2 regions of the Ruegeria sp. CDSA221 genome follow, and region 1 is predicted to be linked to the other one. Evidence: riboswitches for the same ligand, from Rfam matches in the RefSeq annotation. Region 1 holds a riboswitch; the other holds the start of a gene.
What was found. Region 1 has a riboswitch for cobalamin ahead of AC2FJ5_RS02630 (CbtB domain-containing protein). Riboswitches for the same ligand answer to the same signal wherever they lie in the genome.
Positions count from the first base shown of each region.

Region 2: linked by a shared signal. The riboswitch ahead of AC2FJ5_RS12415 (hypothetical protein) and the one ahead of AC2FJ5_RS02630 (CbtB domain-containing protein) in region 1 are both predicted to bind cobalamin.

Region 1 is NZ_JBXWPK010000002.1:51,592-58,463, reverse strand. It holds gene AC2FJ5_RS02645 (cobyrinic acid a,c-diamide synthase CobB) at 1-639, shown strand, start outside; gene cobA (uroporphyrinogen-III C-methyltransferase) at 636-1,364, shown strand; gene cobF (precorrin-6A synthase (deacetylating)) at 1,357-2,100, shown strand; cobalamin riboswitch at 2,144-2,352, shown strand; gene AC2FJ5_RS02630 (CbtB domain-containing protein) at 2,390-2,560, shown strand; gene AC2FJ5_RS02625 (CbtA family protein) at 2,565-3,263, shown strand; gene AC2FJ5_RS02620 (hypothetical protein) at 3,330-3,824, shown strand; gene AC2FJ5_RS02615 (DUF1636 family protein) at 3,821-4,234, opposite strand; gene AC2FJ5_RS02610 (DUF302 domain-containing protein) at 4,303-4,761, shown strand; gene AC2FJ5_RS02605 (thiamine pyrophosphate-binding protein) at 4,839-6,458, shown strand; gene AC2FJ5_RS02600 (CaiB/BaiF CoA transferase family protein) at 6,445-6,872, shown strand, end outside.
Region 2 is NZ_JBXWPK010000007.1:46,725-53,596, forward strand. It holds gene AC2FJ5_RS12395 (5'-nucleotidase C-terminal domain-containing protein) at 1-998, shown strand, start outside; RNA gene ffs (signal recognition particle sRNA small type) at 1,038-1,136, shown strand; gene rsgA (ribosome small subunit-dependent GTPase A) at 1,295-2,323, shown strand; gene AC2FJ5_RS12410 (alpha/beta hydrolase family protein) at 2,348-3,205, opposite strand; cobalamin riboswitch at 3,345-3,564, shown strand; gene AC2FJ5_RS12415 (hypothetical protein) at 3,648-4,052, shown strand; gene AC2FJ5_RS12420 (protein-tyrosine phosphatase family protein) at 4,054-4,554, opposite strand; gene AC2FJ5_RS12425 (DNA polymerase III subunit gamma/tau) at 4,711-6,462, shown strand; gene AC2FJ5_RS12430 (YbaB/EbfC family nucleoid-associated protein) at 6,618-6,872, shown strand, end outside.

The sequences.
Region 1 (6,872 bases):
GCGGCTTCCTCAAGCCCAAATAGGCCATCGTCAGCCGTGCTGCCCCGCCCTCCGGCGCAGCGGATCGCACTGGCCCGGGATGCTGCGTTTTCGTTCACCTATCCGCATTTGCTGGAAGGCTGGCGCGCGGCGGGTGCAGAAATCCTACCGTTTTCACCACTGGCGAATGAAGCCCCTGCCCCGGATGTCGATCTGGTCTGGCTGCCGGGTGGGTATCCCGAGTTGCACGCAGGCACATTGGCCGCCGCCAACACCTTCCAGACTGGGCTGTGCAAACATGCCGAGACAAGACCTGTGCATGGCGAATGCGGGGGCTACATGGCGCTGGGTCAGGCGTTGATCGACAAAGACGGAGTCCGGCACGAAATGGCGGGCCTTCTGGGCCTTGTGACCTCCTATGAAAAGCGCAAGTTCAACCTGGGTTATCGCAAGGCGGAATTACTGGCCTCGATGGCCGGATTTACCGAAGGCACAGCGCTACGCGGGCATGAGTTCCACTATTCCTCGATCATCGAACAGCCTGACGCCCCGCTGGCGCGCGTGTTCGACGCCGAAGGCGCGGAAGGCCCGCAAACCGGATCGGTGCGAGACAATGTCACCGGGACATTCTTTCATCTGATCGCCGAGGCCTCGGCATGAGTGGTTTTGTGTCCTTCATCGGTTCAGGCCCCGGCGACCCGGAATTGCTGACGCTGAAGGCGGTAGACAGGTTGCAGAAAGCTGATGCGGTGCTGTTTGACGACCTCAGCAGCGGCCCGATCCTGAGCCACGCCCGCGAGGATGCTGATCTGGTTGGTGTCGGCAAACGCGCCGGGCGCCCCTCGCCCAAGCAGGATCACGTCAGCCGCTTGTTGGTCGAATATGCACAAACCGGTCAGCATGTCGTGCGGCTGAAATCCGGTGATGGCGGCATGTTCGGCCGGCTTGAAGAAGAACTGGTGGCCCTGCAAGAGGCCGGGATCGACTATGAAATCATCCCCGGCATCCCCTCGGCGGTAGCGGCGGCGGCAGCGGCAGGCATTCCGCTGACCCGGCGACTGACCGCGCGGCGCGTGCAATTCGTCACCGGCCACGATGTCAGTGGCAAACTGCCCGAAGATCTGAACCTGGCAGCACTGGCTGATACACAGGCTACGACCGTCGTATTTATGGGCAAGCGCACCTTTCCCCTTTTGGTTGGCGCCCTGCATTCGCACGGCCTACCGCTGGACACGCCTGCATTGATGGCCGAATCCGTTTCGACCCCCGAACAAAAGCTGCAACGCTCGACCATCGGTGCCTTGTCGCAGCAGTTGGAAACGGAGATCGGCACCGCCCCGGCCCTGATTCTGTATGGACCTCTGGCAGAGTTCGAAAATGATTGACCTGACGCTGATCGGTATTGGCACCGGCAACCCGGATCATGTGACATTTCAAGGGGCGCAGGCGATCCGTTCGGCGGACCTGATCCTGATCCCCCGCAAGGGCGAAAACAAGGCCGATCTGGCAGGGCTGCGCGAGCAGATCATCGCTCAGGTCGCGGATACTCCTCCGCAAATCGCGTATTTCGACATTCCCAAACGCCGTGCCGATGATGGCTATTTACGCGGAGTGGACGAATGGCACGACGCGATTGCATTGCGCTGGCAGGAGGCCATCGCAGCCCACCCGAAGGCCCGCCATGTGGCGCTGCTGATCTGGGGGGATCCGTCGCTGTATGACAGTTCGCTGCGAATCGCGGCACGTTTGACCCCTCAGCCAGAAACACGCGTGATTCCCGGCATCACAGCGCTTCAAGCGCTGACGGCGGCCCATGCGATTCCGATCAACGAACTGGGCGCGCCCTATATCGTCACAACTGGTCGTCGCATCCGGGACGAAGGATGGCCGGAAACCGCAGAAAACGTGGCGGTGATGCTGGATGGTGAATGTTCATTCCAAAACCTGGACATGGAAGACTTGGACATTTGGTGGGGCGCATATGTCGGCATGAAAGAGGAAATCCTGATCAAAGGCCCTTTGGCCGAGGTTGCCCAGCAGATTCTGGACCGCCGCGCCCATGCCCGTGCCGACCATGGTTGGATCATGGATATTTATTTGCTGAAAAAGCGCATAATCTGACACAATACGTCGCAAATGATGATTGCACCGCCACAGCTATAGCGGCTAAATGGGGGTGTCTGGTCCTGCCGGAGAAATCCGGATGCTAAGAGGGAATTTGGTGCGACTGCCTCGGTGGTCAACTCCAAAGCCGCCCCCGCGACTGTAAGCGGAGAGCCCCTGTTCAACCAGCCACTCCCGGTTATCCGGGGGGAAGGCGAACAGAGGCATCGACCCGCAAGCCAGGAGACCTGCCAGGCGAAAAAACGAAACACCGGCCGTCGGGTGCGGCGGCAGAGGAGAATACAAAATGGCAACACAAACGAAAACAGCATCCGCCGCGCTTACAGGCTTTGTTCCGGTCATGTTTGCAGTGGTTCTGGGTCTGGGCCTCATCACGCTGACCGGTCACGTTCAGGCAGCGGCCCTGCATGATGCAGCGCATGACGTGCGTCACGCGACCGGCTTCCCCTGCCACTAAGACCGTGTTCAGTCGTATATTGACCAGCGCGTTGTTCGCTGGTGCTGCAGCGGGGCTGATTGCCGCCTTGCTGCAGTTGGTATTTGTGCAACCAGTATTGTTGCATGCCGAGCTTTATGAATCCGGAGAGCTGGTGCATTTCGGGGGCGAGACCGTATCGGCTCATCCCGAGCTGCCGCGCATGTTCTCTGAACTGACGCGTGATGCTCTGAGTGTCATCTTTACTATGCTGACCTATACCGGCTATGCGCTGGTGATGGTTGCGCTGATGTCGGTAGCCGAAGGTCAAGGGCATCAGATTGATGGCCGGACCGGCGTTCTTTGGGGGTTGGCCGGATTTATCGCTTTCCACCTTGCACCAGGTTTCACCCTTGCGCCCGAAGTGCCGGGTGTCGCAGCAGCCGATGTCTATGCACGTCAGGTCTGGTGGTTCGCAACAGTTGCAGCAGCCCTTGTCGCCATGTGGTTGATCGCCTTTGGAGGTAACCTGATCAGCTATGTGATCGCCGCGGTACTTCTGTTGGTGCCACATCTTATTGGTGCACCCGAGCCCGATGTTTTCACCGGCCCTGTGCCGACTGAAATTGGCGCGTTGTTCGCGGCACGAGCTTTTGGAATCGGTCTGGTTGCATGGGTTCTGGTTGGCGCGTTCGCTGGCTATTTCTGGCAGAAAGAAGCGCAACCTTCCGAAGCAACGGCCTGATCGCACTTCGATTGAACGCGCTGGGGGTAAACTTGGCGCGTTTCCCTATGTTTTCAAGGAAATACAATGACCCGTTCACTTGCTCTATTCGTGATCGGTCTGGTCTTTGGCGGCGGTACAGGATTTGTAATTGCTGCTGCAAACGGCGTCACATTTGATGGCCACGACCATTCTGATCCGTCTCTTCACGGAGCCTCACCCACTGAGACCATGGCCCACGATCATTCCACGGCCTTGAACCTACCGGCAGGCACAGATGCACCTACACTGGACATCGCTCTGACACAGGATCCTATGTCTGGCTGGAACCTGCATGTTATGCCAAAAAACTTTACCTTCGCACCGCAGAACGCATCGACCGCAGACATGGCAGGCGAAGGGCACGCGCATGTTTACATCAACGGAGAAAAGCTCGCCCGGCTTTACGGCAGTTGGATGCACATTGATCAGTTGCCCAAAGGTGAGGTCGAGGTTTCGGTTTCGCTGAATTCCAACAGCCATAGCCCGCTTTCGGTCGATAACGTGCCGGTTCGTGCTGCGGTTACGGTTCAGGTTGACTAAAGCGCCGGAATACGCGCACGCAAACACATCCGAAGCCGCCCGCAGGGTCGGGCGTCTTCGATCCAGCCCTGCGGGCTGTTCAGGTAAGTACGGCAAGTTTCAGCGATATCCGCAGCATCCGCCACCACATCGACACCCGAAAACACATAAGATGCGCGCCCCAGCGCCTGTATAGCCAGCGCCGTGGGTTCCGCGCAGCTGCTGAAACAGGCGTGTTCGCTCAATTCGACCTGATCCGTCAATCCAGCCCTTTTCAGTGCGTCCTTCACAGCCTGCACCTCGGCCGCCCGATCGCGTGCGGTGCCACAGGTTTTGCAGATCATCAGGCGCATCCGATCCAGACCTTTCCCTTCGTCCTGCGCCCGTTTCTGCGGCTTTAAGCGGCGCGGCGCAATCCCGAATGCACACAAGATTGTGAGTGCGACGTTCTCACATTTCTGGCAGGATTTCTGCAGACACCTTAAAAGGAAGCCTCTGGATGAAACTGCTTTGGACCGTCTTCGCCCTGCTGGCCCTGCCCGCCTGGGCCGACGAACCGCTCTCGGGATGGGCCGTGTATCCAACGGGCAAAAGCTATGATGAATTGGTCTCGGACACCAAATCGGCGGTTAAGGCAAACGGTCTGATCGTGGTCACGCAGGCCGGCCCCACCAAAGCCGCCGCCGCGCGGGGAATTACAATCCCAGGCAATCTGGTGATCGGCGCCTTCAACAATGACTATGCGGTGCGCGTGCTGGAAACCTCGGTGCGCGCAATGATCGAAGCACCGATCCGGTTTTACGTGACCGAAAACGAGGACGGCACCGCCACCCTATCCTATAAAACGCCCAGCTTTGTATTCGCGCCCTATATCTATGAGGGCGGAGACCCCCTGAGGGACATTGCCCAGGAATTGGATGACACCTTTCAGATCGTGGCCGAAGCCGCTGTCAAATAGTCACACTGGCGTGATGCGCCTTGCGTCCGGGTCTGTCCTCCGCAATCTGCGTTGAAACAGTTTTCGGAGCTTTACTGATGCAGGACTCGTCGCCCCGCGCTGCGGACATTCTGGCCCAACGGCTTTATGAGGCTGGCTGCCGCCACGCTTTTGGCATGCCAGGTGGCGAGGTGCTGACCCTAGTGGATGCGTTGGAAAAGGCGGGGATAACCTTTCACCTGACCAAACACGAGAACGCGGCCGGCTTTATGGCCGAGGCGGTGCATCACCGCGACGGCGCCCCGGCCATTCTGGTGGCCACACTCGGCCCAGGCGCGATGAACGGGATCAATGTGGTCGCCAATGCGTTGCAGGACCGGGTGCCAATGATCGTGCTGACCGGCTGTGTCGACGCAGATGAGGCGCTGACATACACCCATCAGGTCATGGATCACGCACGGGTCTATCGCTCGATCACCAAAGGGACGTTCCTGCTGACCGCCAAAGGCGCGGATATTATCGCAGACAAAGCGGTGTCGCTCGCCAATCAGCCGCGCCCAGGACCGGTGCATATCGACGTGCCGATTTCGGTTGCGGATGCGCCTGTGACCGATGTCAAACGCCGCCGTATTGTCAAACCTGCCGCCGTCGCGCCCGAGGGGGATTGCGTTGAAAAAGCCCGCCGCTGGGTGGCACAGGCCGAACGGCCCATTGCGATTATCGGCCTGGATGTTCTGTATGACGACTCGCGCAATGTGGTGCAGGCGTTCCTTGAACATTTTGGCATTCCTTTTGTGACAACCTACAAGGCCAAGGGCGTGGTTCCCGAGGATCATCCACTGTGCCTTGGCGGCGCGGGCCTGTCGCCGCTGGCTGACACCCATCTGGTGCCGCTGGTTGAACAGGCCGATCTGGTGTTGTGTCTGGGCTATGACCCGATCGAAATGCGCCCAGGCTGGCGCGAGATATGGGACCCCGAAGAAAAGCGCGTCATCGACATTTCGGCGGTTCCGAACGATCACTACATGCATCAGGCCGGGTTGAACCTGGTGGCTGATACCGGCGCGACCCTCGAGGCCATTGCAAAGGGCAACCCTGCCCGCGCCACCTGGCCCGGCGGCGAACCCGAACAGGTTCGGGCCGCCCTGGCGCGAGCCTTCCCTACTGATGATGTGTGGGGTCCCGCCGCGGTAATTGCGGAAACCCGCGCGGCTCTTCCTGCCGAGACATTGGCCACCGCTGACAGCGGCGCACATCGCATCCTTCTCAGCCAGATGTGGGGATGTTCCGAAGAACGCGGGCTGATCCAGTCTTCGGCGCTCTGCACCATGGGCTGCGCTCTGCCAATGGCCATCGGGCTGAAGCTGGCCGAACCCACGCGCCCGGTCATCAGCTTTTCCGGTGATGCCGGGTTCCTGATGGTCGCCGGAGAACTGTCGACCGTTGCCGAGATGGGTGGTAACCCGATTTTCCTGGTGTTCGTTGACGCCAGCCTTGCCCTGATCGAATTGAAACAGCGTCAGCGGCAAATGGGGAACGTAGGCGTCGATTTCGACCGCCACGACTTTGCAGCTATGGGCCGGGCCTTCGGTGGGAATGGTCACACGGTGCGCACCCGCGCCGAACTGAGGGATGCTCTGGAAGCGGCAACCAAGTCTGATAGGTTCACCGTAATCGCTGCTGAGATTGACCGCGGAGGATATGATGGCCGGATCTGAAGGGCCGCTGAAGGGCGTCAAGGTTCTGGACCTGTCCCGCATTCTGGCCGGACCGACCTGCACACAGTTGCTGGGCGATTTGGGTGCCAGCGTTATCAAGATCGAAAACCCTGCCACTAAAGGGGACGACACGCGCCAGTGGGGCCCACCTTATGTCGCAGATGCCGACGGGGTTCCATCGGATCTTAGTGCCTATTTCATGTCAGCCAACCGCAACAAGAAATCGGTCGCCATCGACATCACCACACCCGAAGGTCAGGCGGAAATTCGGCGGCTGGCCTCGTTTGCGGACATCCTGATCGAGAATTTCAAACCAGGCGGGCTTGCGAAATACGGGCTGGATTATAAATCGCTCTCGCAGGAATTCCCTAGCCTCGTCTATTGTTCGATCTCAGGCTACGGGCAGGATGGGCC
Region 2 (6,872 bases), on a different contig from region 1:
AGCGCGGCGGCTGGACCGTTGGCGAAGCCCGGGCGGCGCTACGACCGATATCTGCGGGGCGTCCCGACGAAATGGTATCACTGGCGCCCGAAGATCCGGAATTGTTGCATCTGTTTTCCTCTGGTCATGCCGAAACCCGCAGGCGAGCGGGCCAGCCGGTCGGCCGCACCCCGCACCATCTGCACAGCTATTTCAGCTTTTGCACCGAGGACCGTGGGCTGAGGCTGGTCGCCGCCGCCCAGGCTGCCGCGTTACGTCTGTGTATGTCCGATACCGACCTGGCAGATATTCCGATTTTATCGGCGGTTTCACCTTCGAAATTCGGCGGTCGGGCCGGGCCGCGATTCTATACGGATGTTAAGCCTGGCGAGATATTCCTGCGTAACGTGGTTGACCTGCATGTTTTTCCAAACGAATTGCAGGGTGTCATTGTATCCGGTGACCAAATCGTGGACTGGCTTGAGATGTCCGCAGCTGTTTTCAACCAGATTTCGACCGGATCTGCATCCGAACTTATTTGCGAAAATCGGGTGGGTCACAACTTTGATGTGCTATACGGGCTGTCCTGCAGAATTGATCTGACACAACCTCCGCGTTTCGACGATATGGGCACCTTGATCAATGCCGAAAACCGGCGTGTTTCAGAGGTTCTGGTCGGTGCCACCCCCATTGCACCGGATCAGCAATTTGCCGTCGCGCTTAACAATTATCGCGCCAGCGGGGGCGGGCATTTCCCATTTGCGGGTAATGCGCAACGTATCGACATGCCCATCCTGCCGGTCCAGCAAGCCCTGCTGGATTATCTGTCAGGCACCTTGGTCAGCGATCCGCTGGAAGAGGCCCAGGAACCCTTCAGAATCACCAGTAACACGGGTACGCAGGCGATCTTACGCACCGGTCCAAATGCCCACCGACATCTGCAGGACATTCAGGAATTTGATCCACAAGTCCTTGGAACCGACGAAAATGGCTTTTTACGGATTCTTCTGACCTTCTGACGGGTTGTGTTTTTCCGGCCAACTGCCTATATCCACCCTCGAGAGGTTGGCGCGGGCGAGCGCCTCGCCAACCTGGTCAGATCCGGAAGGAAGCAGCCACAACGAGCCCCGCTTGGGTCGATGTCCAACCTCTCACTTACGCGCAACGACTGCCGCAGGAGGGACTTTATGATTGTAGCAATGACCCTTCGGGCAGAGCGTTTCCGGGACTAACCCCCGCTTTTGCCTGAACACGTTACCGATGGGTGCGCGCCTGCCACCCTGATGGTTTCCTGTATCTGAACACAGGCAGAACAATGTCCAAAACACTTTCGGACCTGGGATGGTCCTCTCATTTTGCAGCCCAACATGCTGTGAACCCTACCTGCACACCGCATCGCATCAACGCCGTCCATCGTGATCGCCTGATCGGACTGAATGCGCTTGGCGGCACATCTGATCTGACCCCTGACCGATCAACCGGCGAATTTGCGGTTGGCGATTGGGTCCTTGCGGATGATCAAAACCGCATTCGGCATCTTTTGGAGCGCAAAAGCCTCTTGCAACGCCGGGCCGCAGGCACCGGTGCGCAGGTTCAGCTGATCGCGGCGAATGTGGACGTGCTGTATATCGTCAGTTCCTGCAATGCCGATTTCAATCTGGCACGGCTTGAGCGTTATCTGGCGCTGGCGCATCAGGCCGGATGCTATCCGGTTGTTGTCCTGACCAAGGCCGACAGCTGCCCTGACCCAGAGAGCTATGCCAGTCAGGCCAGTGCGCTGGCCCGGTTTTTGACCGTAATGACAGTCAACGCGCTGGAGCCGTCAGAGATTGATCCGATCCTGTCCTGGTGCCCTGCCGGGCAAACCGCGGCTTTGATCGGCTCATCCGGTGTTGGCAAAACCACATTGGCGAACGCCATGACTGGTCAAGCCGGGACAACGGCGGGGATCCGCGAGGATGACGCACGGGGTCGCCACACCACGACCCACCGTGCGCTTCACCCGATGCAAAACGGGGGGTGGCTGATTGATACGCCAGGAATGCGCGCCCTGCGTTTGATGGATGCCCAAGACGGCGTGGATGAGGTTTTCTCAGACCTTCTGGAATTGGCTGCAACGTGCCGGTTCTCAGATTGCCAGCACCAGGCCGAACCCGGTTGCGCTGTGCAGGAGGCGATTGCCAATGGCGTGATTGAGCCCGACCGGCTGGCGCGCTGGCACAAGCTTCGGCGCGAAGATCAGAGGAATTCCGAGACCCTCGCGCAGTCACGGGCACGTGACAAAGCCTTTGGCAAAATGGTGCGATCCGTCATGCACGACAAAAAGTCCCGCAGCAGACACTAAGCGTGACAAAAAGGCGCCTCGTTTTCAGGCAATCAACCGGGGCCAAACCGCCCGGTTTCTGCGGGCAAAAGCGCCAATATGACCGATCTCAGGCGCTCCGAATTCATTCGGAGACAACAGATGTCGCCGCGCCTTCGGCCCATACAGATCGGCAAGCCGCCAGACTGCGTCTGGCGGCACCATCTGGTCGTCCTCGAAGGCGAACAGGTCCACCGGCGTATTCGATTGCGCCCATCTCGCTTCGGGCAGAGCGTCACCGATCTGCGGCACATAATTCTGCGGCGCCGTGCACCAGCTGCGCCATTGCCAATAGACCGGGCCCGGCAAATCGGCACCGATCCCCACAGCTTTGCCCGGCAGATACCCCAGTGCATTCACTGCCAGACGCCCGTGGCCGTGCCAGAACAACCACGCCAGCCCGCGATAGGGCCAGGGATGGTCGGACAGAGTAACCAGCCCCGAACATACACAGATCATCCGGTCGATCTGATCAATGTCTGGCTGCACCGGCCCCAGCAAGCCGCCAAGGGAATGACCGATGCTCCACTGCAAAGCGTCCGGGAACCGCCTGCGCATCTCAGCCCGTGCGGCGGGCATGTCGACCAAGGCCCAATCCGCCATGGTCACCTCGGAGGTTTTGAGTTTGTCGCGCAGCGAATGCCCGAAATCGCTGTAGTCATAGGTCAGACAGGCAATACCCTGTTCGGCGGCCAGCCAACGGGCAAAATGCTGGTAATATTCGCGCGGCACTGCAGTTGCGCTGTGAATCACCACGGCGGTCTTCGGCTCGGTTGCAGGCAGATACAGCCGTGCCGACAGGCTGGCAGAGCCTGAGGCAAAGTCAAAGTCCTTAGTCTGGACGCAGGGCGTGGTATCAAGCATGGCGCTTCCAACAAATTCTGAACTACTCGGTTCACTCAACAATCGGCCCGATTTCGGCCACCAGAGTCAAGATTTCATCAAGATGACCAAACGTCCGGTTTTCACCCCAACAGGTGGCTTGACTCGGGGTTTGCATAGCCGCTAGCGATGTGGTGATGGTTCTTGCCCCGGAATTGGGGCGGGATGAAAAGGGAACACGGTGCGGTCTGCCCCGGCGATGCCGGAAAGGGCCAACTCCGCGACTGCCCCCGCAACTGTAAGCGGTGAGCAATGCCGAAATACCACTGGCCCCAGGGCTGGGAAGGTCGGCAAAGCGACGACCCGCAAGTCAGGAGACCTGCCATCGTATCGAAACCGAAACTCGGGCGGGGTGTCCGGGCAGGTCGTCAGCGCGCTGTCAAACCTGATCCTCACCCTTCGTCCTGCGCGCGGAGGGCGCATTATGATCTGGAAGACAAAAACACACGAATTCACCGCAACCGTCTGTCAGAGGACCGGGAAACCCTGCCCCGCCCTTGCCCGAATGGCACGCGCCATGGCCGAGGCGATGGCGACGGCAAGGCCTGCGACATCCAAAACATTCGAGGTCGAAGGTACCAGCGATCTGACCCATTGCACCGAAGGCTGCACGGCCCGTTTTCGGGCACAATCAGAACAGATCAGAGTCTATTGCGGCACCAGCACGGACACGCCGACAGAAAAGCTGGACGCCTATGGCGACATGATGTTCGGGCCGGAGTTCACCCAGAAATCCGCTGGTTTTCTGTCAGAACCACCCTGTGCGATGCTCGACGTTTCGACCCTGCCGCCGCGCAGCGACAGTATTCCGTATCAAGTGTCTGCCTGATTCAGGGAAGGGTTCGGGCCGGCAACCCGGCCCAGTCCTTTTGCGCGTCGGTTTCCACCGCGCAGGGCCGAACCGCACGCAACCGCCGAAGCGCTTGGTCAGGCGCTTCGCCGCATTCCACCATTAGCCGCATCACAACCATCCCCGAGCGTCCGCACCCACCGCGGCAATGCACCAGCACCTTGCCGCCACTGGCAAGGACATGTCGGACGGCTGCGCTGGCTTGCGGCCAAAGCGCCTCAACCTCAGGCGTGGGGGCGCCGAAATCGGAGACCGGAAGGTGGACCCAGGCAATCCGTTCGCACTGCAGGTCCGCCTCGAATGAACGCGCGCCGGAATGCTGGAACTCATCCAGAGTAGTCATCGAGATGATTAGGTCCGGCGCCCAATCCCGGATTACTGCGAAATCCCCAGCATAATCGCCCGTGACACCCGGCAGTGGGCACAGAGCGATCTGCCCTTTGCCCAATCCAAGAGGGTGAATTGCAAAACTCTCCAACACAGCTCCTTTTCCTGCATCACCACATGGGGCTAAAGCCCCTCATGATTTACCGGCTCTGATACAACTTGCCAAAACGAAATTCCTTTTCGCGCGCGGTGGACGCGGACGGCGGGGGTCTCTACGCTGCAAACCTGACACGAATCCAACAGAGCAGACATGACCGACACGCCCAGCCCCGCCTATCAGGTTCTCGCGCGGAAATACCGCCCGGAAACTTTTGCTGACCTCGTCGGTCAGAACGCAATGGTGCGCACGCTGAAAAACGCGTTCGAGGCCGACCGGATTGCACAAGCCTTCATCATGACTGGCATCCGCGGCACCGGTAAGACAACCACGGCCCGGATCATCGCCAAGGGCATGAACTGCATCGGTCCTGATGGGCAAGGCAAGCCCACGACCGAGCCTTGCGGCCAGTGCGAACATTGCGTCGCCATCATGGAAGGTCGCCATGTCGACGTGATGGAAATGGACGCCGCCAGCCGAACCGGCGTGAATGATATCCGCGAAATCATCGACTCGGTCCGATACCGCGCCGCCAGTGCACGCTATAAGATCTACATTATCGACGAGGTTCACATGCTTTCGACCAGCGCGTTCAACGCGCTGCTCAAGACGTTGGAAGAACCTCCTGCGCATGTGAAGTTCATCTTTGCCACGACCGAAATCCGCAAAGTCCCGGTGACTGTTCTGTCGCGGTGCCAACGATTTGACCTGCGCCGGATCGAACCCGAGGACATGATTGGCCTGCTCAATAAGATCGCAGCGGCTGAGAAGGCACAGATCGCGGATGATGCCCTGGCGCTGATCACCCGCGCGGCCGAGGGGTCGGCGCGCGACGCAACATCGCTGCTGGATCAGGCAATCAGCCATGGGGCCGGTGAAACCAGCGCAGATCAAGTGCGCGCGATGCTGGGTCTGGCCGACCGGGGCCGGGTATTGGACTTGATGGAAATGATCCTGCGAGGGGATGCAGCAAGCGCGCTGACTGAATTGGGCGGGCAATATGCCGAAGGGGCCGATCCGCTATCCGTGCTGCGTGACCTGGCCGAAATCACGCACTGGGTTTCGGTTGTAAAGATCACGCCAGACGCAGCCGAGGACCCGACGGTTTCCCCTGATGAACGTGCTCGTGGTCAGCAAATGGCCGAGGCCCTGCCAATGCGCGTTTTGACCCGGATGTGGCAGATGTTGCTGAAAGCGCTGGAAGAGGTATCGGCCGCGCCAAATGCCATGATGGCTGCTGAAATGGCCGTTATCCGCCTGACCCATGTTGCCGACTTGCCCAGCCCCGAAGAGCTGATCAAGCGCCTGCAGGACAACCCGCCACCGCCTCCGAATGGTGGTCCGGGCGGTGGTATGGCCGTGCCCTCTCAGGCTCCGGTACCAGCGGCATCATCTTCTTACGTGTCCGCAACCAGCAGCCCCGCCGGCGCGCCGTCGGCCGCTCTGGCCCATGATATCCAATCGGCGCTGGCACGGTATCCGAGTTTTGACCACGTGGTTGAATTGATCCGCACCAATCGGGATGTGAAACTTCTGGTCGAGGTCGAAAACGGGGTGCGGCTGGTTTCTTACCAACCGGGGCGGATCGAATTCACCCCGACACAGAACGCACCCACAGATCTGGCGGCGAGACTGGGTTCGTCGCTGCAACGATGGACTGGCAACCGCTGGGCTGTGTCGATTGTGGCCGATGGTGAGGTTGCGACCATCGCCGAGATTCGAGACGCCGCCGAGCTGGCGTTGAAAGCAGAGGCTGAGAAACACCCGTTGGTTCAGGCGGTGCTCATGCAATTTCCGAAGGCACGCATCAAGCGGATTGAAACACCGGAAGAACGTGCCGCCAAAGTGGAAACCGAGGCGCTGCCCGAGGTCGAAGACGAATGGGACCCGTTCGAGGAAGACTGAAACCGTCCCATCTTACCCAACTGGAAACCTCCCGCGCCCAACGGGAGGAAAGGTCTGGCCAAAGGCCTTGACGACGGGCAGGAGCCAGCTCGGCCCTTGTGCCGCGCCGACCGCGCCCGTATTTAGGCGTCAAACCGGATATTAGGAGAATACCGATGCTCAAAGGACTCGGCGGCCTGGGTGACATGGCCAAGATGATGAAATCCGCACAGGATCTACAGACCAAGATGACGGATATGCAGGAAGAGCTGAATACCATCATGGTTGTCGGCGAATCCGGTGCAGGGCTGGTCAAGGCAACAGCCACGGCCAAGGGAGAGCTGAAAGGTCTCGATATCGACCCGTCAATCTTTAACGGCGACGACAAGGAAGTGGTCGAAGATCTGATCCTGGCCGCCGTCAAAGATGCT